2 linked regions of the Pararhizobium sp. A13 genome follow. The protein of the gene in region 1 interacts with the protein of each later gene in a pairwise test. Links are inferred from orthologs where the notes say so. Each region holds a gene or a part of one and is shown on either strand. Other genes may lie near its edges. The genes, in order: lpdA and odhB.

The links.
Region 2: the proteins of lpdA (region 1) and odhB interact in binary tests that used the Escherichia coli proteins (3 or more experiments, as listed by UniProt). The link is inferred for Pararhizobium sp. A13 from one-to-one orthologs.

The regions. Positions count from the first base shown.
Region 1 is NZ_CP149510.1:3,202,189-3,216,910, forward strand. The notes cover bases 4,718-7,710. They hold lpdA (dihydrolipoyl dehydrogenase), read right to left. Parts: upstream 7,088-7,710; coding sequence 5,348-7,087; downstream 4,718-5,347. Other genes in these bases: WI754_RS15860 (vitamin B12-dependent ribonucleotide reductase), read left to right, coding at 4,718-4,775; WI754_RS15865 (hypothetical protein), read right to left, coding at 4,873-5,157; aceF (dihydrolipoyllysine-residue acetyltransferase), read right to left, coding at 7,096-7,710. In the rest of the region: WI754_RS15855 (hypothetical protein), read left to right, coding at 1-291; more of WI754_RS15860, read left to right, coding at 975-4,717; more of aceF, read right to left, coding at 7,711-8,511; mdeB (alpha-ketoglutarate dehydrogenase), read right to left, coding at 8,408-11,086; dmpG (4-hydroxy-2-oxovalerate aldolase), read right to left, coding at 11,212-12,231; WI754_RS15890 (acetaldehyde dehydrogenase (acetylating)), read right to left, coding at 12,237-13,172; WI754_RS15895 (cyclase family protein), read left to right, coding at 13,602-14,540. UniProt on the Escherichia coli protein: Lipoamide dehydrogenase is a component of the glycine cleavage system as well as of the alpha-ketoacid dehydrogenase complexes.
Region 2 is NZ_CP149510.1:644,179-658,775, forward strand. Bases 8,054-10,921 are described here. They hold odhB (2-oxoglutarate dehydrogenase complex dihydrolipoyllysine-residue succinyltransferase), read right to left. Parts: upstream 10,172-10,921; coding sequence 8,936-10,171; downstream 8,054-8,935. Other genes in these bases: WI754_RS03085 (LysE family translocator), read right to left, coding at 8,054-8,467; WI754_RS03090 (MAPEG family protein), read right to left, coding at 8,509-8,922; WI754_RS03100 (YciI family protein), read right to left, coding at 10,201-10,518; WI754_RS03105 (2-oxoglutarate dehydrogenase E1 component), read right to left, coding at 10,532-10,921. Outside these bases: WI754_RS03040 (tyrosine recombinase XerC), read left to right, coding at 30-965; WI754_RS03045 (TraB/GumN family protein), read left to right, coding at 1,066-2,148; WI754_RS03050 (EF-hand domain-containing protein), read right to left, coding at 2,298-2,651; WI754_RS03055 (hypothetical protein), read right to left, coding at 2,671-2,919; cell division protein FtsZ, read left to right, coding at 3,466-4,491; WI754_RS03065 (DUF2867 domain-containing protein), read right to left, coding at 4,556-5,056; lpdA (dihydrolipoyl dehydrogenase), read right to left, coding at 5,145-6,551; WI754_RS03075 (SDR family oxidoreductase), read right to left, coding at 6,574-7,326; WI754_RS03080 (hypothetical protein), read right to left, coding at 7,329-7,823; more of WI754_RS03085, read right to left, coding at 7,826-8,053; more of WI754_RS03105, read right to left, coding at 10,922-13,528; sucD (succinate--CoA ligase subunit alpha), read right to left, coding at 13,690-14,592. UniProt on the Escherichia coli protein: E2 component of the 2-oxoglutarate dehydrogenase (OGDH) complex which catalyzes the second step in the conversion of 2-oxoglutarate to succinyl-CoA and CO(2).

The sequences.
Region 1 (14,722 bases):
CTCAAGGGCAAGCAGGCAGCCTCGGGCGGCGCCATCACCGAAATCTTCGTCATCGATGCCAAGGGCCTGAGCATCGGTGAAAGCGAGACCAGTTCCGACTATTGGCAAGGCGACGAACTGAAATGGCAAAGGACGTATCTTGCCGGCCCCGGCACGCTCTTCGTTGACCGGGCGGAGAAGGATGAATCGACGCAGATGCTGCAAGCGCAAGCAAGCCTGACGGTGTCCGATCCGCAGACGCACCAGCCGATCGGCACGATCACTGTCGGCATCAATTTGGACGCGTTGTGACAGGCCAAACGGCTTCCCGAAGAACGGTTTAGAATCGAAAACGAAACTGGGCTTTCAAGCGTCAGCCGCTTCCCCGAATCAGTTTTTCCCCGACCCACAACAGCGCCTGTTTGGCTATCGCGGATGATCGCTACGGTAAATTCTTACCCGCAAAATCTCGAAAATCTGCTTGCCTTTCGGGAAGCCGCTGGAGGTAAGCCGGCGAAGCGTCTGATTTTGCTGGATTTGGTTTCTGTCCCCGTTTTCCACAGGGCGTACACACAACATCTGGTGTCCACAATTAGGTCACAAACCAGCCCTTGACGGAATCGGGTAGGATGCCGTTAATGGATTTCACGTTGCGGCGGCGGCGGGACCGGACAATTTACGAGGCTGGTTCATTTCAGAAAAAATCGTCTGTGTTCAGGCGACCCGGTGGATGATCCGCCGGTCGCGATGGTTATTTTTTGTGATCTCCCCTGACGCCAAATACGTCACAAAAAGCTGGCGTAAAGAAGTTGTTAATACTATATTTAGTGTTTGCAGCCAAAATCAGCACAAGATACAGGATAACCCGAGACGGGTTTCCCACATAGAGCGGAAAACGAAAGCTGGCTGTGCAATCCTCCGCGCAGCCGGACGGGGACATTTTTGCCCAGCGCTTCGGAAGCCTTGGGCATGCGGCAAACAAAGGACAAGGGACAATGCAGATCGAACGTCGTTTCACCAAGGCAGGCCAGTCGGCCTATGCCGAGATTGAGTTTCGCAAGGCCATCAGCGAGATCAAGAATCCCGATGGCTCGATCGTGTTTCGTTTGGCGGACATTGATGTGCCCGCGCAGTTCAGCCAGGTCGCGGCCGACATTCTGGCCCAAAAGTATTTCCGCAAGGCCGGCGTTCCGAAGCACCTGAAGAAGGTCGAGGAAAATTCCGTCCCCTCCTGGCTGTGGCGCTCCGAAGCCGACCTGGCCGCAATGAAGGATCTGCCGAAGGACGAGCAGTACGGTTCCGAAACCGACGCCCGCCAGGTTTTCGATCGCCTGGCCGGCACCTGGACCTATTGGGGCTGGAAGGGCGGCTATTTCGCCTCGGAAGACGACGCGCTCGCCTTCCGCGACGAACTCGCCTACATGCTCGCCACCCAGCGCGTCGCCCCGAACTCGCCGCAGTGGTTCAACACCGGCCTGCACTGGGCCTATGGCATCGACGGCCCCGGCCAGGGCCATTTCTACGTCGACCCGTTCACCGGCAAGCTCGTCAAGTCGAAGTCGTCCTACGAGCATCCGCAGCCGCATGCCTGCTTCATCCAGTCGGTCGGTGACGATCTCGTCAACGAAGGCGGCATCATGGACCTGTGGGTTCGCGAAGCCCGCCTGTTCAAATACGGCTCCGGCACCGGCTCCAACTTTTCCTATCTGCGCGGCGAAGGCGAAAAGCTCTCGGGCGGCGGCAAGTCCTCGGGCCTGATGTCGTTCCTGAAGATCGGCGACCGCGCCGCCGGCGCCATCAAGTCGGGCGGCACCACGCGCCGCGCCGCCAAGATGGTCGTCGTCGACATTGACCATCCGGATATCGAGGAATACATCAACTGGAAGGTCAAGGAAGAGCAGAAGGTCGCCGCCCTCGTCACCGGCTCGAAGATCGTCGCCAAGCACCTGAAGGCGATCATGAAAGCCTGCGTCAATTGCTCCGGTGATAACGACGCCTGCTTCGACCCGAACGAGAACCCTGCCCTCAAGCGCGAAATCCGCGCCGCCAAGAAGGACCAGGTTCCGGAAAACTACGTCCAGCGCGTCATCCAGTTCGCCAAGCAGGGCTACAAGGACATCGAGTTCAAGACCTACGACACGGACTGGGATTCGGAAGCCTACCTCACGGTCTCCGGCCAGAACTCCAACAACTCCGTCTCGCTCAAGGACGATTTTTTGCGCGCCGTTGAGAATGACGGCGACTGGAACCTGACCGCCCGCAAGGACGGCAAGGTGATGAAGACGCTGAAGGCGCGGGACCTCTGGGAATCGATCTCCTACGCCGCCTGGGCGTCGGCCGATCCGGGCCTGCACTTCAATACGACGATGAACGACTGGCACACCTGCCCGGCTGCCGGCCCGATCCGCGCATCCAACCCGTGCTCGGAATACATGTTCCTCGACGACACGGCCTGCAACCTTGCCTCGCTGAACTTGCTTCAGTTCAAGGACGCTGCCACCAAGAACATCAACATCGCCGATTACGAGCATGCCGTGCGCCTCTGGACGCTCGTGCTTGAAATCTCGGTGATGATGGCGCAGTTCCCGTCGCGGGAAATCGCCGAACTCTCCTATGAATACCGCACGCTTGGCCTCGGCTATGCCAACATCGGCGGCCTGCTGATGTCCTCCGGCATTCCCTATGATTCGAAGGAAGGCCGGGCGATCGCCGGAGCCCTCACCGCCATCATGACCGGCGTCTCCTATGCGACGTCGGCGGAAATCGCCGCCAAGCTCGGCCCCTTCCCGGGCTTCAAGCCGAACCGCGACAACATGCTGCGTGTCATGCGCAACCATCGCCGCGCCGCCTTCGGCGAAACCCAGGGCTATGAGAAGCTCTCGGTCGAGCCGGTCGCCCTCATCCACGGCGATTGCCCCGATCAGGACCTCATCGCCCATGCCAAGGCGGCCTGGGACAAGGCCGTCGCGCTCGGCGAACAGCACGGCTACCGCAATGCCCAGGTCTCCGTCATCGCGCCGACCGGCACGATTGGTCTCGTCATGGATTGCGACACGACCGGCATCGAGCCCGATTTCGCCCTCGTCAAATTCAAGAAGCTCGCCGGCGGCGGCTACTTCAAGATCATCAACCGTGCGGTTCCCGAAGCGCTGCGCACGCTTGGCTATTCGGAAAGCCAGATCGCCGAGATCGAGGCCTATGCCGTCGGCCACGGCAACATCAACCAGGCGCCCGGCATCAACCCCGGCTCGCTTCGCGCCAAGGGCTTCACCGACGACAAGATCGAGGCGATCAACGCCGCCACCAAGGCCGCCTTCGACATCAAGTTTGTCTTCAACCAGTGGACGCTCGGCGCCGACTTCCTCAAGGGCACGCTGAAAGTCTCCGACGAGCAGCTCACGGATATGAGCTTCAACCTGCTCGAGCACATCGGTTTTACGAAGAAGGACATCGAGGCCGCCAACATCCATGTCTGCGGCGCGATGACGCTGGAAGGCGCGCCGTTCCTGAAGGCCGAGCACCTGCCGGTCTTCGATTGCGCCAACCCCTGCGGCAAGATCGGCAAGCGTTACCTCTCGGTCGAAAGCCATATCCGCATGATGGCGGCCGCCCAGCCGTTCATCTCGGGCGCGATTTCCAAGACGATCAACATGCCGAACGAGGCGACCGTCGAGGATTGCAAGGCCGCCTACATGCTCTCCTGGAAGCTGGCGCTGAAGGCGAACGCCCTTTACCGCGATGGCTCAAAACTCTCCCAGCCGCTCAACGCCTCGCTGATCGAGGACGAGGACGACGAGGATGCGATGGAGGACTTCATCCAGGCTCCGGCCGCCGCCCAGGCGGTCACGGTCACGGAGAAGATCATCGAGCGTGTGATCGAGCGGGTCACCCGCGAGCGTGAAAAGCTGCCGAACCGCCGCCAGGGCTATACCCAGAAGGCGATCGTCGGCGGACACAAGGTCTATCTGCGCACCGGCGAATTCGGTGACGGCCGCCTCGGCGAGATCTTCATCGACATGCACAAGGAAGGGGCTGCTTTCCGCGCGATGATGAACAACTTCGCCATCGCCATCTCGCTCGGCCTTCAGTATGGCGTGCCGCTCGAAGAATATGTGGAGGCCTTCACGTTCACCAAATTCGAGCCGGCCGGCATGGTTCAGGGCAATGACGCGATCAAGAACGCCACCTCGATCCTCGACTACGTGTTCCGCGAACTCGCCGTCTCCTACCTCAACCGCCACGACCTCGCCCATGTCGATACGTCCGACTTTTCCAACACGGCGCTCGGCAAGGGCATCCAGGAAGGCAAGACCAACCTGATCTCCACAGGCTGGACCCGCGGCCACAAGCCGACCCTCGTCCAGGGCGGCCAGATCGACCGCACCGCCGGCGAGCCGAAGGGGGCAGCCACCGCTGCCCCAGCCAAAGCCTCCGGCGGCGCCAACGTCACCGCCTTCTCCGGCAGCGCTGCCCGCAAGCTCGAGCCGGTCGCCGCCATCTCGACCTCCGAAATCGTCGCCTTCAAGCGCGACTACGAGGAACGCGCCGTCGAACTGACCGAGGAGATCGCCGAAGAGGTCGAAAGCGAAGTGACCGCCCTCTTCTCCGACAAGGCCGCCGCCGAAGCTGCTGCTGCCAAGTCCGACGCCAAGAAGCTGGAAGCCGAACGCCGCATGCGCTCGATCGCTCAAGGGTATACGGGCAACATGTGCTCGGAGTGCCAGAACTTCACGATGGTGCGGAACGGGACCTGCGAGAAGTGCGACACGTGCGGCGCGACGAGCGGGTGCAGCTGAGGGCTGAGGGCTGCGAATACATGGATGGGCTTCTTACCAATGTCGCTCAGCCCAGGGTCTGAGTCGCAGTGGCTCCTTTAGAGATGTCATCAAGCTTCTAAAGTCTGGGACGAAGCAATAAACACCAATTTTTCCGGGCGCTTGGTCGTCCGGAAAATACCTTGGGGAACAAAAAGGGATCACCGCGAAAAAGTCCCGCGTCCTGCACGCGCTTGATTTCGCCCCATACGGCCTTCAATTGCGGCTCATATGCTGCGGTCGTGGCACGGGCAGCGGCCTCGTACTTGCCGAGGCAGTAGGAGGATGCGCTGGCGTTCGTCGCAATCAGGGCGAAGACGACGCTTGCGGCGGCAATCTCGAGAGTGTTCTTGAGGATCGACATCTTGCATCACCTTGAGCGGGTTGGTTGAGGTTCCGCTCCCTTTCCGATGCATTGACTCTTCTCGAGTACGATATTGGACGGGAATCCGAAAAAAGTTTTGTCCGCCGCTCCTCCGCCCACGCTTTCAAAAAATGGCACGGAAACATCCGCGCCTAGTCAGTGAAGTTCTGGCGTTGTCAGCGATTGGGCGTCATTTCCTGGCCTTCGCCTTCACCGGCGGAAGATCGGTGCAGACTCCTTCGAACAGCTCGGCAGCCATCCCGATACTTTCCCCCAGCGTCGGATGAGGATGGATGGTCTTTCCGACGTCCACGGCGTCCGCGCCCATCTCGATAGCGAGGCAGACCTCCCCGATCAGATCTCCTGCGTTCGGGCCAACGATCACACCGCCAATGACGCGTTGCGTGTCTTGGTCGAACACAAGCTTGGTACTGCCATAGGCGGCGCCGTTGGCGATCGCGCGACCGGACGCGCTCCAGGGAAACTTGGCGATTCCGACGTCGAGACCGTCGGCTTTCGCCGCGCCTTCGGTAACCCCAACCCAGGCGATCTCCGGACTGGTATAGGCGACGCTGGGAATGACCGTGGCGTCGAAGGCGGCTTTGTGGCCGGCCGCCACTTCCGCAGCCACGTGTCCTTCGTGGACCGCCTTGTGAGCGAGCATCGGATCGCCCGCGATGTCGCCGATCGCGAAAATGTGCGGCTGCGCGGTCCGCATCTCTCTGTCGACGGGAATGAACCCGCGCTCGTCTGGGGCCAGTCCGGCGGCCTCCAGCCCGAGAGAGCGGCCGTTTGGACGACGTCCGGCTGATTGTAGCACGAGATCGTAGATGCGCGTCTCGTTGGATGCACCCTCGAAGGTGACGCTGATCCCCTCGTCCGACGCTTCCGCCTTGATCACACTGGTGCTCAGGAAGATGTCGCCGAAGCGGTGCGCGTTCTGCTTCTTCCAGACTTCGACTGCGTCCCGGTCCACGCCCGCGAGGATTCCCTCGAGCCGTTCGACGACGTCGATTTTGGCGCCAAGCGCACTGTACACCGTCGCCATCTCGAGGCCGATGACGCCCCCGCCGATGACGAGCATGCGCTTCGGGACGAACGGAATCTCCAAGGCGCCCGTGGAGTCGACGATTCGAGGGTCGTTCGGAAGGAAAGGAAGGTGCACGGGCGCAGAGCCGGCGGCGATGATGCACGACCGGAAGCTCAGCTCGGATCTTGCGCTGCCGTCTTCGATGGACAAGGTGTTCTTGGATGCGAAGGTCGCATTTCCTCGAGCGATCGTGACCTTGCGCATCTTCGCCATCTGTTCGAGACCGTCGGTGAGCTTCTTCACCGTACCGCCCTTGAACGCGCGAAGCTTGTCCAGGTCGTACTGCGGAGCCGCGAACGTCACGCCATGATCGGCGAGCGTCATAGCCTCCTCTGTGACAGCAGCAACATGCAGCAGCGCCTTTGACGGAATGCAGCCGACGTTGAGGCAGACGCCTCCCAAGGTTTCGTTCCGCTCGACGATCGCGACCTTGAGGCCGAGATCGGCGGCGCGGTACGCGGCCGAATAGCCACCTGGCCCGCCGCCAATGACGACGACGTCGTAGTCGGCGGCAACTTCGCTAGCCTTCGGTTCGGTCACCGGCGACGGTGTCGAGGCTTCGGGGGCGACAGGGACTGCAGCCGCCGAGGCCGCTGCAACGGTGGCCGAGATAGTCGCGACCAGGCTGTCCTTGGACACGCGGTCTCCGAGCTTCACGAGCAAGGATTCGATTCTGCCCTTGACGGGTGACGGAACTTCGAGCGTCGCCTTGTCGGATTCCAGCGTGAGTATCGCCTGATCGACCTCGATTTCGTCGCCTGGCGCTACCAGGATCTCGATGATCGGAATGTCCTTGAAGTCGCCGATATCCGGTATGCGGATTTGCTGAATACTGGTCATCTCGGGCCTCACAGCATGGCGCGGCGGAGATCGCCGAGAGTGGACGCGATATGGCCCAGAAACTTCGCAGCGGCGACGCCGTCGACGACGCGGTGGTCCCATGACAGGCTGATGGGAAGGATCTGACGCGGTTGGAAAGCCTTACCATCCCATGCCGCCTCGGTCGCGGAACGGCCCGCCCCGAGGATGGCGACCTCCGGCGCGTTGATGATCGGCGTAAAGCCGGCGCCCCCTACGCCTCCGAGCGAGGATACGGAGAAGCAGCCGCCCTGCATGTCGATGCCGGAGAGCGTTCCGGCACGGGCCTTTTCTGCCAGCGCGCGCATCTCGCCGGCGATCGCGATTAGGCCCTTGCGATCGCAGTCCCGGATCACCGGCACCATGAGCCCCTTGGGAGTGTCGGCCGCGAAGCCGACATGGACGTAGTTCTTGAGAACCACCTCGTCACCATCCAGCGAGGAGTTGAAGCTCGGAAACGCCTTGAGCGCCAGCGCCGAGGCCTTGATGAGGAAGGCGACCATGGTGAGCTTGACGTCGTTCGACTTCGCTTCCTTGTTGATGGCAACCCGGAACTCTTCGATGTCTGTGACGTCGGCCTTGTCGAAGTTCGTGACGTGAGGAATCGTCAGCCAGTTTCTGGTGAGGTTCCCACCGGAGATCTTCTGGATCCTCGAGAGCGGCTCGCGCTCCACCGGACCGAACTTGGCGAAGTCGACCGCGGGCCATGCCGGGAGGCCGGCGCCGATCGAGCCGCTTGCCTGGATGGCGGGAGCTGGTCCTCCTGCCAAAGAGGACTTGACGAAGGCCGCCACGTCCTCGCGGAGGATGCGTCCCTTGGGGGCGGTCGGCACGATCCGGACTAGGTCGACGCCGAGTTCGCGGGCGAGCTGGCGCACCGACGGCGTCGCGTGGGCCTTGGCGCTGGTCCGAATCTCGGAGGGTTCCGCTGCCGGAGCCGGCGGGTCGATCCGAACCGGGGGCGGTGCGACGGGTTCCGCCTTCGCGGCGGATACAGGTGCGTGGACGAGCTGCGCGGACGTGGCGGCTTCCGCTTGCTTGGCGCCGCTCTCCAGAGTGAGGATCAGCGAGCCTTTGGACACGCGGGAACCGACTTCGACCTTGAGGTCGACGACTTTTCCGGCCGCCGGAGAAGGCACCTCCATCGTCGCCTTGTCGGATTCGACAGTGATGAGCGGGTCGTCGACTTTGATCACGTCGCCGGGCTTGATCGAAATTTCGACGACGGGCACGTCCTTGTAGTCGCCGATATCCGGCAGCGTTACTTCTTGTATGTTGCTCATGACGTTGTTCCTGCAGTCCTCAAACCGTCCAGGGGGCTTCTGCGTCGGAAGCGATCCCGTAGCGTTCGATTGCTTCTTCAACCTGCTTCGCGGTGACCTGTCCGGACGGGACGAGGGCAGCAAGCGCGGCGACGACGATGTGGTTGCGGTCGACTTCGAAGAACGACCGGAGCGCCTGCCTCGTGTCGCTGCGGCCAAAGCCGTCCGTGCCCAACGCGGTGAACGGAGCGGTGACATATGAGGCGATGAGCTGCGGATAGGCCCGGACGTAGTCGGAAGCGGCGATGATCGGCGCAGCCCCCGACAGGCAGTTGCCCACATGGGACGACTTCTCGCTCCTTGTCGGGTGCAGGCGGTTGGCGCGCTCGACTTCCCTCGCATCGCGCGCGAGTTCCGAGAAGCTCGTGGCCGACCAGACTTCTGCTTCCACGTTCCAGTCGTCCCGCAGCATCTGCGCGGCATGCACGACTTCCGGCAGGATCGCACCGGACCCCACCAGCCGGACCGAGCCGCCCTTTTTCGCGGGAACATGGCTTGAGAAGCGGTAGAGACCCTTGATGATGTCCGCTTCCACGCCTTTCGGCATCGACGGCTGCGCATAGTTCTCGTTCATCGCGGTGATGTAGTAGAACTCGTCCTTCTGCTCTTCGAGCATCGAGCGCATCCCATGATCAATGATGACCGCCATCTCGTAGGCGAAGGCCGGGTCGTATGCGCGGCAATTGGGGATGGTGGCGGCCTGAACATGACTCGTGCCGTCCTGATGCTGGAGGCCCTCCCCGCCCAGGGTAGTCCTGCCCGCCGTCGCTCCGATCAGGAAGCCGCGGGCCCGCTGGTCCGCCGCCGCCCAGATCAGATCGCCGACGCGCTGGAAGCCGAACATCGAATAGTAGATGTAGAAGGGCAGCATGGCGGTGCCGTGCACGCTGTAGGATGTGGCCGCGGCGGTCCACGACGAAATCGCGCCCGCCTCGGTGATGCCCTCCTCGAGGAGCTGGCCGTCCTTGCTTTCCTTGTAATAGAGCATGGAACCGGCGTCTTCCGGCTCGTAAAGCTGGCCGACGGGCGAGTAGATGCCGACCTGCCGGAACAGGTTAGCCATGCCGAAAGTGCGCGCCTCATCCGCGACTATCGGAACGATGCGAGGGCCAAGTTCCTTGTCCTTCAGCAGGTTGCCGAACATGCGCACGACGGCCATCGTCGTCGAGATCTCCTTGCCGTCGGACTTCAGCGCGAAGTCCGCATAGGAAGCCATCGCTGGGACCGCGACGGGCGCGGCCTTGCGCTGACGGGCGGGCAGATAGCCGCCCAGCTCCTTCCGGCGCTCCTGCAGGTACTTGAGTTCCGCGCTGTCATCCGCTGGACGGTAGAACTCCAGCTTCTCGACCTGCTCGTTCGACAGCGGCAGCGCGAACCGATCGCGGAACGCGAGCAGCGCGTCGACGTCCAGCTTCTTGGCCTGGTGGGAGGTCATGCGCGACTCGCCCGCGCCTCCCATGCCGTAGCCCTTCTTTGTCTTCGTGAGGATGACTGTCGGCCTGCCCTTGGTTGCCTTGGCGGCCCTGAACGCGGCGAACAGCTTCCGGAAGTCGTGGCCGCCGCGCTTAAGCGCGTCGATGTCATGGTCGGACATATGGGAGACCAGCGCGCGGACTTCCGGGTCCTCCTCGAAGAAGTTCTTCAAGTTGTAGGCGCCGTCCTTGGCCCCGAGCGTTTGATACTTGCCGTCCACGGTCGCGGCAAAGCGCCTGAGGAGAGCGTGATTCTCGTCGCGTGCGAAGATGTGGTCCCATTCAGAACCCCACAGGACCTTGATGACGTTCCAGCCGGCGCCCTTGAAAAGCATCTCGAGCTCTTGGATGATCTGACCGTTGCCGCGTACCGGGCCGTCGAGGCGCTGCAGGTTGCAGTTGATGATGAAGGTCAGGTTGTCGAGGTTCTCGCGCGCGGCCATGGACAGCCCGGCGATCGACTCTGGCTCGTCCATCTCGCCGTCGCCGAAGACGCCCCAGACGTGACGGCCATCGGTGTCGAGAATGGAACGGTCCCGCAGGTAGCGCATGAAGCGCGCCTGATACACAGCGCTGATCGGTCCGATGCCCATGGAACCTGTCGGTACCTGCCAGAAGTCCGGCATCAGCCACGGATGAGGATATGAGCAGAGCCCCGGTCCGCCGATTTCCTGACGGTAGTGCTTCAGATGATCCTCCGACAGCCGCCCCTCGAGAAATGCGCGGGCATAGACACCCGGTGCGGAATGCGGCTGGAAGAAAACGACGTCTCCCCCGTGGTCGGGGTTTGAGGCGTGGAAGAAGTGGTTGAAGCCAAGCTCAAAGATTTCGGCCGCAGAGGCATAGCTCGCGACGTGGCCGCCGAGTTCGCCATAGGCCTTGTTCGCACGAACCACCATCGCCAGCGCGTTCCACCGCATGATCGCGGTGATGCGGGTCTCCATGTCGATGTCGCCCGGATAAGGAGGCTGCGCTTCGAGCGAAATCGTGTTGCGATAGGGCGAGTACGGCAGCGTGTCGGGAACTACGCCGAGTTCCTTAGCCTTGCTCTCGAGCTCGTTCAGGATGAAGCGCGCTCTTGCGTCCCCTCCCTGGCGCAGCAGGGAATCGAGAGCCGACAGCCAGTCGGCCGTCTCGATCGGATCGTCATCAACCTGGATCTTCGAATTGTTTGAAATGCCGTGCATCTTTCCATCTCCCGTGGCAGTGCCGCAGCCCGTCCGAACGCGCTCATCGACATGCGGGCTCACGTCCGCGCTAGAACGGAGCCCTGCAGCAAGTCGCGTCCGGAGTTTCGGGCGGCGTGGTGTCGTTACGTTGGGCTTCCGCCCCTGCGGACAAGATCGAGCGCCACGTCTACGATCATGTCTTCCTGCCCGCCGATCAGGCGTCGCCGACCGATCTCCACAAGGATCTGGCGCGGATCGATGTTGAACTCAGACGCCACCCGTTCGGCGTGGCGAAGGAAGCTCGAATAGACGCCTGCGTATCCGAGCGTCAGGGTCTGGCGGTCCACTCGAACCGGTCGATCCTGGATCGGCCGCACGAGGTCGTCGGCGGCGTCCTGCAGCTTGAACAGATCGCAGGTATGCTCCCAGCCGTACAGGTTGGCCACGCCGATGAAGGCCTCGATAGGCGTGTTGCCCGCCCCTGCCCCCATGCCCGCGAGTGAGGCGTCGACGCGACGGGCGCCGTTGAGAACCGCGGTCACGGAGTTGGCCACCGACAGCGACAGGTTTTCGTGAGCATGGATGCCGCGCTCGGTCTCGGGCCGGAGCTTCTCGTCAAGCGCCTTGAAGCGCTCCTCGATGGACTTCATGGTCAGGTTGCCGGCCGAGTCCGCGACGTAGACGCCGTCAGCGCCGTAGCTCTCCATCTTCGACGCCTGCGCGGCGAGCTCGTCGGGACTACACGCCGACGACATCATCAAGAAGCCGCAGACGTCGAGGCCCATTTCCTTCGCTGCTGCAATGTGTTGTGCGGACACGTCGGCCTCAGTGCTGTGCGTCGCGATGCGGATCGATTTGATGCCGGCGTCGCGGGCGTGCTTCAGATCTTCGATCGTGCCGATTCCAGGCAATAGGACGGTCGTCAGGCGAGCACGCTTTACGACCTTTGCCGCTTCCTTGATGTAATCGACGTCGGTGTGGCGGCTAAAGCCATATGACAGGCTCGACCCGTCGAGACCATCTCCGTGGCCGACCTCGATGCCATCGACTCCTGCTTCGTCCAGCGCGGAGGCGATTTCGCGAACCTGGCCGAGGTCGTAGCGGTGCCCGATCGCATGCATCCCATCACGCAGGGTGACGTCGAGAATGTAAAGCTTTGTCATATCTACTATTCCGTCCAGTTGCGCAGTTCGGCCAGGCGTTCGGCGGTCCGCAGCGCTGCTGAGGTCATGATGTCGAGATTGCCCGCGTAGGCAGGCAGGTAGTGGGCAGCACCCTCCACCTCGAGGAAGACCGTGACGCGAAGGCCGGTGAACGGCTCCTCACGGCCAGGGATCGCCAGCGGCGCGTTGTCGCCGATACGCTGGATCTGAACATCCTGCTTGAGACGGTAGCCTGGAACAAAGCTTTGGACGGACGCGATCATGTCGGTGATCGAGGCCCGGATGGCTTCCTCGTCGGCGAAGTCACAGAGGCACTGGACCGTATCGCGCATCATCAAAGGCGGCTCGGCCGGATTGAGGATGATGATCGCCTTTCCGCGGGCAGCGCCGCCCACGGTTTCGAGCGCGCGCGACGTGGTTTCGGTGAACTCGTCGACGTTCGCCCGCGTACCCGGCCCGGCCGACTTCGAGGCGATGGAGGCGACGATCTCGGCGTAGTGGACCTTCGCGACCTGGCTTACCGCAGCGACGATCGGGATAGTCGCCTGTCCGCCGCACGTGACCATGTTCACGTTTCGGGTAGAAAGGTGACTGTCGAGGTTGACGGTAGGCACGATGTACGGACCGATGGCGGCGGGCGTGAGATCGACGACCTGCTTGCCGTGCTTCTGCAGAATTTCATTGTGGTGCTGATGCGCGCCCGCGGACGTGGCGTCGAAGACAATCTGGATGTCCGGGAACGTCGGCATCCTGACCAGCCCGTCGATCCCTTCGTGGGTCGTCGCGACGTTGAGGCGAGCCGCGCGGGCCAATCCTTCAGAATTCGGATCGACGCCGACCAGAGCCGCCATTTCGAGACGATCTGAGTTGCGCATGATCTTTATCATCAGATCGGTGCCGATATTGCCCGATCCGATGATGGCGGTTTTAACCTTAGGCATATTAAATCTCTCAATAAGATTGCCGGGCGATACCTTGCGAGAAGAAGAGATCGCTTACGGCAAGAAGTTTAGCCTGCGCCGATGCTAAACTCGTCAACTTTTTCGTGCTTGCTTCAGAAAGCCAATTCTACCACCAAACTGCCACCGTCACGCTCCGGGCTGCTCGGCGGCGGCCTTGGCGGATCGCCCCGGCTGCCGGGCGGCGGACACTCAAACCCTTTCGACGAATCCCTCCCGTTGCGCGAGCAAGGCGCAATCATGGATGCTACCAGGATGTGACAGAACGGCGTTCGACCTCGGATAAAGGCCCTCACATGAAATAGTTGGCACTGCCGAATAATGGCGTCGTGGGGGATTGGGCTATCGTCCCCCCGCTCGGCCACGGGAAATCCGGTCGCGAGCATGCGAAAAACGATAGGGGGAATGAACATGAGGAAAATTGCGAAGACGTCGGTTCTTGCAGCATTCGGACTCTCCGCCACCGCAGCGGCGATGCCCGTGGCCGCTGCGGACGACGGATTGTGGAGCGTTTACAACGACGCCTTCAAGGGCGCCAAGTACATCGAGCTTTCACATGTGATCACACCAAAGCTGCCGGTCTGGATTGGGTTCGGAACTCCGACATTCGCACAAACCAAGTCCGCGGTGGACGTCGAGGGCTACTCCAAGAAGGGCGACACCTTCACCTTCGAAAAGCAGGGCTTCGAGGCGACTTCGTACGTCTTGCCGACCGACCAGCTTGGGACGCAGCTCGACCCGCCCGCACACTGGGCTCCCGAGTATCCGGGCATTGACGAACTCCCGGCAACCTACACGCTGCGCCCGCTGGTCGTGATCTCGATCGAAGACAAGGTCGCCAAGGACGCCGGGTACCATCTACAGGTTTCCGACATAGAAGAATTCGAGAAGGCGCATGGCAAGATCCCGGAAGGCTCGGTCGTGTTCGTGCGGTCGGGATGGTCCAAGGGCTGGTCCGATCCGGATCTCGCGAAGAAGCGCCCGTTCCCCGGAGTAAGCCTCGACGCGCTCAAGTTTCTCCATCTCGAGCGCAAAATCCTCTTCCACGGTCACGAGCCGCTCGACACCGACACCACGCCGACCCTCGAAGGTGAGTACTGGCTGATGCACAACGGCTACGCCCAGGCGGAGGGCGTGAACAACCTCGACCAGGTCAAGGAGACCGGATGCCTGGTCGCAATCGGGTTCCCTAAGTTCCAGGGCGGCGTCGGCGGCTACGCACGCTACGTCGGGATTTGCCCTTCGGATTGGAAGTTTGGCGTCTCCGTCGGAGAGGTTGCCGACGCTCCGCTTCAGAAGTTCGACAAGCCGCTCAAATGGAGCGACGAAGCCGGCACCCGCGTACGCTGAAACCGGACGGCCTGCCCTCCTCAAGGGCGGGCCGTTTCCAGTGCGCGGCGTAAATTAGATTGAAGTTGCATAATCGTCGGATTCCGCAGTACCATTCGCCAACAAAAAGGGGACAGATGCCCCAGGATTCAGGCTTTCGAGACGTTCCAGGAATTCATTCCATGCCGGACATGTGGAAAGAC
Region 2 (14,597 bases), 2.6 Mb from region 1 along the record:
ACATCAGGCCAGACATCAGGAAAGCAAGCGTGAACGAACTGCTGATCATCGGCCATCCGGAACTGATGGAGGAGCGCCAGCGCTGGCTGTCGGGGCTGAGCCGGGAGCGGCGCCTGTCGGACAAGACCGTCGAAGCCTATGAGCGCGACACGCGGCAGTTCCTGCATTTTCTGACAGGACATCTGGCCGGCCCGGCGCGCTTGAGCGACATCAGTTCCCTGCGACCGGCCGATCTGCGCGGCTTTCTCGCGGCGCGACGCAGAGACGGCGCGGGGGCGAGAACGCTCGGCAGGGGGCTTGCGGGACTTCGCTCCTTCCTGCGGCATCTGGAAAAGAAAGGGCTTGCCAATGCAGCGGGAGCTGCTGCCGTTCGCTCACCGAAACAACCGAAGTCGCTGCCGAAACCGCTGACCGACAAGGACGCGTTGACCGTTGTCACCAGCGAGGCGCAGCTTGCCGACGAGCCCTGGATCGCCACGCGCAACGCCGCCGTGCTCACCCTGCTTTACGGCTGCGGCCTGCGCATTTCCGAGGCGCTCGACCTGACACCATCAGATTTTTCAGGCGCGCCGACGGCGTTGCGCATACACGGCAAGGGTGGCAAGACCCGCGTGGTGCCGCTGATCGCAGCAGCCATCGATGCCGTGCGGGCATACGAAAAACTCTGCCCTTATCCGCTCGCGCAGGACGGCCCGCTGTTTCGCGGCGCCAAGGGTGGCAAGCTGCAGGCGGCGATCATCCAGCGCGATATGCAGAGGCTGCGCGGTGCGCTCGGCCTGCCGGATACAGCGACGCCGCATGCGCTGCGCCACTCCTTCGCCACGCATCTTCTGGCGGGCGGCGGCGATCTTCGGACCATCCAGGAACTGCTCGGCCATGCCAGCCTCTCGACCACCCAGGTCTACACCGGCGTCGATTCGGCAAGGTTGCTGGAAATCTACGACCGGGCGCATCCGCGCGCCTGAATTTCGCCTTCGTCGGAGCATTAACCAGCTTTGTTAAACGTGCCGTGAGGCTTGCACGGTTAGGGTCGGTGCGATGAGCCTATCGTAAACAGGATCGACAATGTTTCAGCATTTGCCAAAGCCGGCACGCGCCATGGCGGGAAAATTCGGCGACAATATCCTCGCCCTGATCGCAACGCTGCATGTGCTGTTTGCTCTCAGCCTGATTGTCACGCTTCTCTCCCTCTCGCCGGCCCATGCGGCGCAGGATGCCTGTGGCGGCAAGAACCTGATCGCCGACATGCGGGCGTCGGACCCGGCGCGGTTTGCGGCGCTTGAAAAGGAAGCCGCCGCCGTGCCGAACGGCAGGGGCATCTTCTGGAAAATCAAGAAGGCGGGGCTCGCGCCCTCTTACCTGCTCGGCACCATGCATGTCACCGATCCGCGCGTGCTCGCCATGCCGAAGGGTGCAAGCGAGGCGTATGAAACCGCAAAGACCGTGATCGTCGAATCCGACGAGATCGTTGACGACCGCAAGGCGGCCGCGGCTCTGCTGATGCGGCCGGAACTGACCATGTTCACCGACGGCAGGTCGATCAAGGACTTTCTCGAGGCCGACGAACAGGAAAAACTGACGGCCGGCCTGAAGCGGCGCGGCATTCCGCTGACGCTGGTTGCGAAGATGAAGCCCTGGATGATCGCCAGCTTCGTCGCCCTTCCCGCCTGCGAGCTGAGCCGCAAGGCGGCCGGCGCCTCGTTCCTCGACAAGAAACTGGCGGAGGATGCGCTGAAACAGGGCAAGGCGCTCAAGGGGCTGGAAACGCTGGTGGAGCAGCTGAAGGCGATGGATGCGCTGCCGGTGCAGTTTCATCTGGATGCGCTGATCGAGACGCTTGATCTCGGCGACACCGTTGCCGACGTGATGGAGACGACGACGGAACTCTATCTGACCGGCGATACGGGCATGGTCATGCCGCTGATGAAGGCCGTTTCGGAAGAGAAGTCGCCCGACAGCAGCACCGACTACGCGGATTTCGAGCAACGCATTGTTATCGACCGCAACAAGACCATGGCAAGCCGTGCCAAGCCGATCCTCGACGGCGGCAGCGTCTTCATGGCCGTGGGCGCGCTTCACCTGCCGGGAAATGAGGGCGTGATCGAACTGTTGCGCAAGGACGGTTTCACAATCACTGCGGTCGACTGAAGACCTGCGAATACCGCCAGCTGCGGCGCATACCCGCCGTGCCGATTTGCTTGCGTGGGCGGAAACCGGTGCCGGCCTGATCAAACCTCCCGGCAAATCCACCAGTGGATCTTTTCGTCCGGGAGGATCGTGTACCGTGAGGCAGCAGTTTACTGCAGATTGCCGTCCCCGCTGCGATCGGCCGCGGTGAAGTCATTCATGACCCGATCCATGAATTCGCTCTGGCCAACGACACCGTCACGGTTGGCGTCGCTGAGGGCGAATTGCTGGGTGGTCAAGACCTTGTTCACTTCGGCAGCTTGCAAGCTGCCATCCTTGTTCTTGTCCAGGCTTGTGAACGCCGTCGTCATGAAGACCTGATATTCCGAGCGTTCGACGGTCCCGTTGGAATTGCTGTCAAGCCGGTCCTTCTGCCCCTGGTACATGGACGCCGTCTGGTCCTGCGCGCCAGCCAAAACGGTCTGGCACAGGAGGAATGTCGCGATCATGGCTGCCTTTTTCATGGTCAAGACCTCGCCTCCGTTACATACATGTCAAGCGGTTGCCGAGGAAACCTCCGAGGCCGATGCCGCCGCCGATCGCGGCGATCTGACCCGATCCGGCGCCGATCGTGCTTCCGATCAGACCACCGACGATCGCGCCTCCAACCGTTCCGGCAACGCAGCCGAATTCGGCGTTGCGATCCGCGACCGCCTGGGATGTTGGTGTTGACTGACAGGCGGACAGCGCCAAGCACCCGGCGAACAGGACAGTGACTGTACGTTTGCTCATTTCTTCCTCCACAATTTCCACGCGAATCCTATTTGAACTGGTGGATGTGCTGGTCTGCTGCCCGGATAAAAATAAGCTTTCGGCGCCTCGACTTGTAAAAAGGCGCTCGTGTCAGGTCAAACAAATTGGCTCGCCAGCAAGCATGTAGCATCGGGGCGGCAGAGCGTGACGATTTCACACGCCGTACGGTATTGCAGGTCTCCAAAGGGACCTGCTCCCATACTACAACTGGGCATCCATCATGACAACTCTTTGCATCTGCCGACCATCGAATGCCTTCGAACCTTGGCATACCCGATAGCCGCCGTATTGGAACAGCGAGGGTTCGCGCTTGAGTGCCGTCCGATGCAAAAATCGTTGCAAATCGGCTCATCGCTACGCACGCAAAGCACCACACACTTGCACCCGCGCCGTCTCTCTGCCTTTTTGCAGACATAACCTGCGGCGGCCTGATTCGCGCCCGCTCCGCTTCGCATTCTTGTTGCAGCTCCCGGAACGCGCTTCCATACGTGCCGGGGCAGCGACCACGTCCAAGGAGATGACGAGATGTCAGAGATCAAGAAACCCGTGATTTCGGAGATGAGACCGAAGATCACTGTCATCGGCGTCGGCGGCGGCGGCGGCAACGCCATCAACAACATGATCGCCGAAGGCCTTCAGGGCGCCGACTTCGTTGCCGCCAACACGGATGCGCAGGCGCTCACCATGTCGAAGGCGCCGCGGCTGATCCAGCTTGGCGCGCAGGTGACCGAAGGGCTCGGCGCCGGCTCGCTGCCGGAAGTCGGCCGCGCGGCGGCGGAAGAATCGATCGACGAGATCATGGATCATCTTGGCGGCACGCATATGTGCTTCGTCACCGCCGGCATGGGCGGTGGCACGGGAACGGGCGCCGCCCCAGTGATCGCCGCCGCCGCCCGCAAGGCCGGTATCCTGACCGTCGGCGTCGTCACCAAGCCGTTCAGCTTCGAAGGCAAGCGGCGTATGCAGGCAGCCGAGGAAGGCATCGAACGGCTGCGCGAAGCGGCCGACACCGTGATCGTCATCCCCAATCAGAACCTCTTCCGTATCGCCGATGCGAAGACCACCTTTGCCGATGCCTTCGTCATCGCCGACCGCGTTCTCTATTCGGGTGTCGGCTGCATCACCGACCTGATCGTCAAGGAAGGCCTGATCAACCTCGACTTCGCCGACGTCAAATCGGTGATGAAGGGCATGGGCCGGGCAATGATGGGAACCGGCGAAGCGATCGGCGACGGCCGCGCCTCCAAGGCTGCCGAGGCGGCGATCGCCAATCCGCTGCTCAGCGAAGTGTCGATGAAGGGCGCCAAGGGCGTACTGATCTCGATTTCCGGCGGCTCCGACATGACGCTGTTCGAAGTGGACGAGGCAGCGACCCGCATTCGCGAGGAGGTCTACGAGGACGCCGACATCGTCGTCGGCGCAATCTTCGACAAGGGCCTGGACGGCGTGTTCCGCGTTTCGGTCGTGGCCACAGGGCTCGATCAGCACGCGCCGGGCAGCGAAGTTTCGACCATCGCGACACAGCCGGCGCAGGCGCGGACACTGCAATAAGCCAAAAGGGCTTCCGAGCGGGCGGCAAGCGCTTCCCGCTCGGGCGACGAAAGCTTGTTGAGAGCTATCCGTTCGCCTGGACCGCGGGGCGGGACAACCGCTGCAGCATCGTGCGGACGATCAACCGGTGGAAGGGCGTGATCACGGCGATGTAGATCTTGCCCATAAGGATTTTTCGGTAGACCAGCGTCGTCACGCTGACGATCTGTTCCGCATCTCCGACTTGACGAATATCCGCGACGATGCGGAAATCCAGATGGGTGTCATCGAAGCCGAGGACAATCTGTTCGTCCGACCGGGATAGGACAGGAAAGAAGCCGATCATATCCTGCGGGGTTGCCGGATGATGACCAGAGCCCTTCAGGCCGAAGGGGCTGACCATCGCATTGCGCAGCCACATCAAGGCGCGGACCCAGGCTGGAAAATCACCCAATGTTTGCTCGGCGGCGGATGTGGCCGTCAGTGCCTTGCCCTGAACCCACAATTCATAACAATCCGCCCAGTCGGCATTAGGCAGCGCCGGATGCGGCAAGGTGACGGGGACTGGATGATTGCGCGGCACCATCGGCGTGCTCTCCCTGGATGCGACGATGGTAGGCCGCCCGACGGTGAGGTGCAAAGGGGCTGATTGTCACGGCCCCTTTGCCTGTTCATTACATATGGATCGGCTTTGCGAAGGTCGACAGAGCCGCTTCCTTGACCGCTTCCGACATGGTCGGGTGGGCGTGGCAGGTGCGGCCGAGGTCTTCCGAGGAGCCGCCGAATTCCATCAGAACGGCGATTTCATGGATCATCTCGCCGGCACCGAAGCCGACGATGTGACCGCCGAGAACGCGGTCGGTGGCCTGATCGGCGAGGATCTTGACGAAGCCGTCGGTGGCCAGCATGGCGCGGGCGCGGCCGTTGGCGGTGAACGGGAACTTGCCGACCTTGTAGGCGATGCCTGCCGCCTTCAGCTCTTCCTCGGTCTTGCCGACGGAGGCCACTTCCGGCTGGGTGTAGACGACGCTCGGGATGACGTCATAGTTCACGTGGCCTGCCTGGCCGGCGATGATCTCGGCAACGGCGACACCCTCGTCTTCCGCCTTGTGGGCGAGCATCGGGCCGCGCACGACGTCGCCGATCGCATAGATGCCAGGAATGCTGGTCTGGAAATGGTTGTTGATCTCGACGCGGCCGCGCGTATCCATGACGACGCCGGCCTTGGCGAGGCCGAGGCCATCGGTGAACGGCTTGCGGCCGGTGGCGATCAGGACGACATCGGCATCGATCGTCGCCGCATCGCCGCCCTTGACCGGCTCGAAGGTCACCTTCGCGCCGGCGCCCGACTTTTCAACGCCGGTCACTTTCGCGCCGAGCTTGATATCGACGCCCTGCTTGGCAAGCATGCGCTGGAACTGCTTGGCGACTTCGCCGTCCATGCCGCCGAGGATCATGTCGAGATACTCGACCACGGTCACCTTGGCGCCGAGGCGCGACCAGACCGAACCGAGCTCGAGGCCGATGACGCCGCCGCCGACGACGACCATGGTGGCAGGAACCTTCTCCAGCGCGATCCCGCCGGTGGAGGAGATGATGACCTTCTCGTCGATCTCGACCTGGACGCCCGGAATGCCGGCAACATCGGAGCCGGTGGCGATGACGATGTTCTTCGTCTCGATGACCTGCTCTTCGCCCTTGTCGTTGGTGACGGAGACCTTGCCTTCGCCAAGAACCTTGCCGGTGCCCTGGAACGCATCGATCTTGTTCTTCTTGAACAGGAAGGCGACGCCGTCGACGTTCGACTTTACCGTCGCATCCTTGTGGGCGAGCATCTTCTCAAGGTTCAGCTTCGGAGCCGGCACCTCGACGCCGAGCGCATCGATGCCATGAGCGGTCTGGTGGAAGACTTCCGAGGCATGCAGCAGGGCCTTCGAGGGAATGCAGCCGACGTTCAAGCAGGTGCCGCCATAGGTGGCGCGCTTTTCGATGACGCCGACCTTCAGGCCGAGCTGGGCTGCCTTGATGGCGCAGACATAGCCGCCGGGTCCGGTGCCGATAACAATGAGATCATAAGCCATGAATGGTCCTTCCTGAGAGCGGCTATCGTCCGCCGCTGACGTTGAGAATGGCGCCCGTTACATAGGACGACGAAGGGGAAAGCAGGTAGAGAACGGCGTCGGCGACCTCCTGCGCGGTGCCCGGCCGTTTCAAGGGAATGGTTGGCGAAAGCTCGCGGGCGCGGTCCGGAAGACCGCCGGAGGCGTGAAGCTCCGTATCGATGATGCCGGGACGGACCGCGTTGACGCGGATGCCGTCCGAGGCGACCTCGCGCGACAGTCCGATGGTGAAGCTGTCGATCGCACCCTTGGAAGCGGCATAATCGACATACTGTCCGGCCGAGCCGAGCACCGCGGCCATCGAGGAAATATTGACGATGACGCCGCCCTTGCCGCCATGACGGACCGACATGCGTCGCACGGCAGCCGCCGCACAAAGGATCGAGCCGGAAACGTTGACACGCAGCATGCGTTCGAGCCGCTCGGGCGTGATCTCGTCGATCCGGGCCGGCATCCCGACGATGCCGGCATTGTTGACCAGCCCGTCGAGGCGGCCGAAGGCCTTGTCCACCGCGTCGAAAATCGCGGCGATCCCGGCGTCGCTGCCGACATCGCCTTCAATCGCAACTGCTTTGCCACCGGCCGCCTCGATCGCCTTGACGACCGCATCTGCGGCCGGGCGGTTCGAGGCGTAGTTGACGGCAACAGCCCAGCCCTGTTCGGCTGCCGAGAAGCAGATGGCTGCACCGATGCCGCGGCTGCCGCCGGTCACCAGCAGGACGGGTTGATCGCTGATCTTCATTGGGCACATCCCTTCAAAGTCAGAACATCCCAGGGAGCGACAGTCGCCTTGCCCCAGATGGACGAGTTGCGCACGGCGGGGCCGAAATCGGGCAGAAGCAATTGCGCCGCCGCTTGCCTGCCCTCCTCAGGCAGGGAACCAACCTTGCCGTCGGCACCAACGGAATAGATCACGCCTTCCCAGACGGTGCAGGCGGCGATCTCGTCGCCGGTGACGTCGCCCTCCGGGCAATTGTTCATGATCATGCCGTTCGGCCGGACGGGTTCGCCCGACTGCATGACGATGCCATCCAGCACCAGGTCCGTCTTCGCCACCTTGACCTTGAAATGGTTGCTGGTTGCGGCGCTGGCCGAGCCGACGGGCTCGAACCGCAATTCATAGGCGCCGTCCGCATCGCCATAGATCGCCTGCTCCTGCAGGCAATCCGCCGCAGCCACTGGCGTCACAGCCAGCAGGATACAGAGGATCGATGCGGGAGCGGCGAGGCGCATGCTCAGGCTGCCTTTTCCGTAGCGAGCTTCAGGCCAAGCGCGATGAAGACGAGGCCGCTGACGCGATCGATCCACTGGCTGGCGCGCGAGAAGGCGGCGCGCATCTTCGGCGTCGTCATGAACAGGCTGACGCCGACGAACCAGAGGATCAGGCTGCTTGCCATGACCAGGCCATAGCCGAACTTCACCGCGATCGGCGTATGGGCGCCAACCACCGTCGAGAAGATCGACAGGAAGAAGAAGACCGGCTTCGGGTTCAGCGCATTGGCCGCAAAACCAAGACCGAAGGCTTTCAATGCCGACTGCCGTTTTTCGCTCGCATCCGCGCTATCGGCCTGGACCGTGATATCCGTCCTGCCGGCACGAAGAGACTTGATGCCGATGTACAGCAGGTAAGCGACACCGCACCATTTGACGATGTTGAACAGGTAGATCGACTGCGAGATGATCAGCCCGAGCCCGAGGATCGTGTAGGTCACATGGAACATCAGCGCGGTGCCGATGCCGAAGGAGGTGACGATCGCCGAGCGGCGGCCGTGAACCAGCGACTGGCGCATGACCATGGCAAGATCGGCGCCGGGAGAGACGATGGCAAAGGAGAAGATCGCCATCAGCGATGCGAGTTCGAAGAGATAGGGATGCACGGCACGTCTCCGGTTATCGCTGTCAGGCGTCCGCTTTCCTGTCAGAAAACGAGCGCCGATACCATGATGAGGAGCCCGGCAAGCGAGCCAAGCCAGATGAGCGAGCGGACATAGGAAACGCCCGCCAGATAAAGCGGAATATAGGCAATCCTGAAAACGAACCAAGCCCAGGCGCCGATGAGGCCCCAGCCTGTCGGATCACCGGTAATGGCAAGGGCGAGCGCCAGCCCGACGAAGGCTGGATAGGTTTCCTGAAAATTGACGGAGGCCCGTGCGGACCGCCCGGCGAGTTTGCCGGACGGCTTCTTCTCCTCATCCCGCGGACCGGCATTCCAGGCCGATCCGAGTTCCAATGTCCCCATCATGCCCTGCAGGCTGACATGGAAGACGAGCAGCACAACGCTCCAGGCGAGGAGCGAAAGGAAGGGCGATTCCGCCAGCGCTGCCGCGTCCATTTTTCAGTGCCTCTCAGAGATCGAGAACCAGGCGTTCCGGATCTTCCAGGCTTTCCTTGACGCGGACCAGGAAGGTCACGGCTTCCTTGCCATCGACCATCCGGTGATCGTAGGAGAGCGCCAGGTACATCATCGGACGGATGACGATCTGGCCGCCGACGACGACTGGACGTTCCTGGATCTTGTGCATGCCGAGAATGCCCGACTGCGGCGCGTTCAGGATCGGCGAGGACATCAGCGAGCCGTAGACGCCGCCATTGGTGATCGTGAAGGTGCCGCCTTGCATGTCAGCCATGGAGAGCGAGCCGTCACGGGCAGCCTTGGCAAGACGGCCGAGATCCTTTTCGATTTCGGCGATCGACATCTGGTCGGCATCGCGGATGACGGGAACGACCAGACCCTTGTCGGTGCCGACGGCCATGCCGATGTGGCAGAAGTTCTTGTAGATGATGTCGGTGCCGTCGATCTCGGCGTTGACGGCCGGGATTTCCTTCAGCGCATGCGTCACGGCCTTGGTGAAGAAGCCCATGAAACCGAGCTTGACGCCGTGCTTCTTCTCGAAGAGGTCCTTGTAGCGGTTGCGCAGGTCCATGACCGCCGACATGTCCACCTCGTTATAGGTGGTGAGCATGGCCGCCGTGTTCTGGGCGTCCTTCAGGCGCTTGGCGATGGTCTGGCGCAGGCGGGTCATCTTGACGCGCTCTTCGCGCGGCGCGTCCTCCGTCGACGACGGACCACGGGTCACGATCTTGACCGGCTCGGAAGCCGCCGGCGTCGAAAGGCCCTTGGCGACAGCAGCGATGACATCGCCCTTTAGCACCTGGCCGCGCTTGCCGGAGCCATCGACCTGATCGGCGGTGAGGTTGTTTTCGGCGAGCATCTTGGCGGCGGCCGGAGCAGCCGGCATGGCAGAGGCGACCTGCGGAGCAGCAGCGGCGACAGCCGGTTGAGCGGCGGCCGGAGCAGCGACCTTCTTTTCAGCTGCAGGCGCGGCAGAAACGGCGCCGGCCGCACCGTTGGCGATCTGGCCAAGCAGCGCGCCGAGACCGACCGTTTCACCGGCGGCGGCGACGATTTCGGAAAGCGTGCCTGCGGCTGGTGCCGGAACTTCGATGGTCACCTTGTCTGTTTCGAGTTCGAGCAGCGGCTCATCGGCCTTGACGGTGTCGCCCACCTTCTTGAACCATGTCCCGACGGTCGCTTCGCTGACGGATTCTCCCAGGGTAGGAACGCGGATTTCTGTGGTCATTTTCAGATCCTGACTTTGATCGTTATCGGTTATGCGGCAGGTGCGGCGACATGCCGGAGAATGAGTGAGGGTATGGCGGCAATTTCGAACTGGAAGCCCAGGCGGGCGGCAATGACCGGATCGCCGTCGGCAAGCGCCTGGGCGGCATTCCCGTCGGGAACCTCCACAAGCGCCATGCCCCAGGCACCGTCCTTGGCGAAGACGGGACCGACCGCAATGGCGCGTCCCGCATCGGCTTGCGCTCGCCAATAGGCAGAATGTCGCTCCATCGCCGCCATTTCCTCAGGCGTTGCGTCATGAGGAAATGTGCTGCGGGGTGGCACTAGTTTCAGATGAAAATAGGCCATGGAGCGCTGCCTCTCAACCGCCCAGCGCGTCTTCGAGGAAGGCGGCGAGCTGGGCGAGGTGCTTGGACATCAGGCCCGTCGCCGGAGAGGCGGCGGCCGGACGGCCGGTGTAGCGGACGCGCTGGTACTTCGCATCGATATGGGCAAGCACCCATTCCAGATACGGGTCGATGAACGACCAGGCGCCCATGTTCTTCGGCTCTTCCTGGCACCAGACCATTTCCGCATTGCGGAAGCGCGAGAGCTCATTGATAAGCGCCTTGGCCGGGAACGGATAGAGCTGCTCGACGCGCAGCAGATAGACATCGTCGATGCCGCGCTTTTCACGCTCTTCCAGGAGATCGTAGTAGACCTTGCCGGTGCACAGAACGACGCGACGGATCTTGGCGTCCTTCTGCAGCTTGATCGGGCCGTCCTTGATGACCTCGGCGTCGTCCCAAAGCAGGCGGTGGAAGGAGCTTTCACCGGCCATTTCCGACAGCGAAGAGACGGCACGCTTGTGGCGCAGCAGCGACTTCGGCGTCATCATGATCAGCGGCTTGCGGAAGTCGCGCTTCACCTGACGGCGCAGGATGTGGAAGTAGTTCGCCGGCGTGGTGACGTTGGCGACCTGCATGTTGTCTTCCGCACACATCTGCAGCCAGCGCTCGAGGCGGGCGGAGGAATGTTCCGGACCCTGGCCTTCGTAGCCATGCGGCAAGAGGCAAACGAGGCCGGACATGCGCAGCCACTTGCGTTCGCCGGACGAGATGAACTGATCGAAGACGACCTGCGCACCGTTGGCGAAGTCACCGAACTGGGCTTCCCAGAGCGTCAGCGCATTCGGACGGGCCAGCGAGTAGCCGTATTCGAAACCGAGCACCGCCTCTTCCGAGAGCATCGAGTTGATGACCTCGTAGCGAGCCTGGGTCGGCGACAGGTTGGCAAGCGCGATATAGCGTTCTTCGGTCTCCTGATCGTAGAGGACCGAGTGGCGCTGCGAGAAGGTGCCACGTTCGCAATCCTGGCCGGACAGGCGAATCTTCGTGCCTTCGATCGCGAGCGTGCCGAAAGCAAGCGCCTCCGCCATCGCCCAGTCGATACCCTCGCCGGTCTGGATCATGTTGGCGCGACCGTCCATGAAGCGCTGGATGGTCTTGTGGACGTTGAAGCCCGCCGGGACTTCCGACAGCTTGCGGCCGACGTCCTTCAGCGTCTTCATCGGCACCGAGGTCTTGCCACGACGCTGTTCGTCCTGATTGTCGGCAGCGCGCAGGCCCGACCACACACCGTCCAGCCAGTCGGCCTTGTTCGGCTTGTAGGCCTGTCCCGCCTCGAATTCCTGTTCCAGATGGGCACGCCAATCGGCGCGCATCTTCTCCAGTTCGCCTTCGGAAATCAGGCCCTCGGCGATCAGGCGTTCGCCATAGAGCTGGACGACCGTCTTGTGGGCGCGAATGACCTTGTACATCTTCGGCTGCGTGAACGACGGCTCGTCGCCTTCGTTATGGCCGAAGCGGCGATAGCAGAACATGTCGATGACGACGGGCTTGTGGAATTTCATCCGGAATTCGGTAGCGATCTTGGCCGCGTAAGTCACCGCTTCCGGATCGTCGCCGTTGACGTGGAAAATCGGCGCTTCGATCATCTTGGCCACATCCGATGGATACGGCGACGAGCGCGAGAAGGCCGGATTGGTGGTGAAGCCGATCTGGTTGTTGATGATGAAATGCACGGTGCCGGCAACGCGGTGACCGCGCAGGCCCGACAGCCCGAGGATTTCAGCGGTCACGCCCTGGCCGGCGAAGGCGGCATCGCCGTGCAGCAAGAGCGGCATGACCTGGGCCCGCTCGGACAAGGGAATGATGTCGCCCTCGAAGATCTTCGCCATCTGGTCCTGCTTGGCGCGCGCCTTGCCCATGACGACCGGGTTGACGATTTCAAGATGCGACGGGTTCGCCGTCAGCGACAGGTGGACCTTGTTGCCGTCGAACTCGCGGTCCGAGGAGGCACCCAGATGGTACTTGACGTCGCCCGAACCTTCGACATCGTCAGGTGCGGCGGAACCGCCCTTGAACTCGTGGAACACGGCGCGGTGCGGCTTGCCCATGACGTTGGTCAAGACGTTCAGGCGGCCGCGATGGGCCATGCCGAGGATGATTTCCTTGAGGCCGACCTGGCCGCCGCGCTTGATGATCTGCTCCAGCGCCGGGATCAGCGATTCGCCGCCGTCGAGGCCGAAACGCTTGGTGCCCTTGTACCGGACGTCGATGAACTGCTCGAAGCCTTCCGCCTCGATCAGCTTCTGCAGGATCGCCTTCTTGCCTTCCGCGGTGAACTCGACGCCCTTGTCGGGGCCTTCGATGCGCTCCTGGACCCAGCCCTTGATTTCCGGATCGGAGATATGCATGAACTCGACGCCGAGCGTCGAACAATAGGTGCGCTCGAGGATTTCGAGCATTTCGCGAATGGTTGCGGATTCGAGGCCGAGCACGTTGTCGAGGAAGATCGGGCGATCGTAGTCGCCTTCCTCGAAGCCGTAGGACTTCGGCGACAGCTCGTTATAGTCTTCGACAGGGGCTGCAATGCCGAGCGGGTCGAGCTTGGCGTGCAGGTGACCGCGCATGCGGTAGGCGCGGATCATCATGATGGCGCGAACCGAATCGCGGGTCTGCTGGTGGACATCGGCCGCACTCGGCGCGACGCCCGTGACGGCTGCCTGCTCCTCGGCCTTGGCCTTCACCTTCTTTTCGATGACCTTCTCGACCGTGCCCCAGTCGCCATCGAGCGCGGAGACGAGTTCGCCATTGGCGACGATCGGCCAGTTCGGCTTCTTCCAGGAGGCGCCCTTGGCCGCCTTGATCACGTCGTCCGGCTGGTCCTGCAGCGCCTTGAAGAACGACTGCCATTCGCCGGAGACCGACGAGGGATCGCTTTCGTAGCGCGCATAAAGCTGCTCGATATAGCTGGCATTCGCTCCGTCGAGGAACGAGGTCAGCAGAAATTGCTCGTTGGCTTCTTGCCTTGCCATGGTGCTTCGCGGACCTGTCCGTCCGCCTCCTGACTTGTTAACTCTTGCCGGCTTTCAGTCCCGGTCGACCTGGCTGGCATCGGCGCCGGAGCGCCGTTGCCTTCTTCCGTTGAGAGTAACCGGGCCGGCACCAACCGCCTGCCCGATCACATCGCGCTGTCTCAGCCCTTGAGGACCTCGACCAGCGTCTTGCCGAGGCGCGCCGGCGACGGCGACACGCGGATGCCTGCCTGCTCCATCGCTGCGATCTTGGATTCCGCATCGCCCTTGCCGCCGGAAACCACGGCACCGGCGTGACCCATCGTGCGGCCCTTGGGCGCCGTACGGCCGGCAATGAAGCCAGCCATCGGCTTCTTGCGGCCCTTCCTGGCCTCGTCGATCAGGAACTGCGCTGCGTCTTCCTCGGCCGAGCCGCCGATTTCGCCGATCATGATGATCGACTTGGTCTCGTCGTCGGCGAGGAACATCTCGAGCACGTCGATGAACTCGGTGCCCTTGACCGGATCGCCGCCGATGCCGACGGCCGTGGTCTGGCCGAGGCCTTCGTTGGAGGTCTGGAACACGGCTTCATAGGTGAGCGTGCCCGAACGGGAAACGATACCGACCGACCCCTTGCGGAAGATCGAGCCCGGCATGATGCCGATCTTGCATTCTTCCGGCGTCAGGATACCTGGGCAGTTCGGGCCGAGCAGACGGGACTTGGAGCGGTCGAGGCGGGCCTTCACGCGCACCATGTCCATCACCGGGATACCTTCGGTGATGCAGGTGATGAAGGGAATCTCGGCCTCGATCGCCTCGATGATCGCGTCCGCAGCACCTGCCGGCGGAACGTAGATCACGGTCGCGTCGGCACCGGTCCGCTCCTTGGCTTCCGCGACGGTCGCGAAGATCGGCAGGCTTTCGCCCTTCGATCCGGTCCAGGTTTCGCCACCCTTCTTCGGATGGATACCGCCGACCATCTGCGTACCATAGTAAGCAAGCGCCTGTTCGGTGTGGAACGTGCCGGTCTTGCCGGTCAAGCCCTGTACAAGGACCTTGGTGTCTTTATTGACGAGAATGGACATTATTT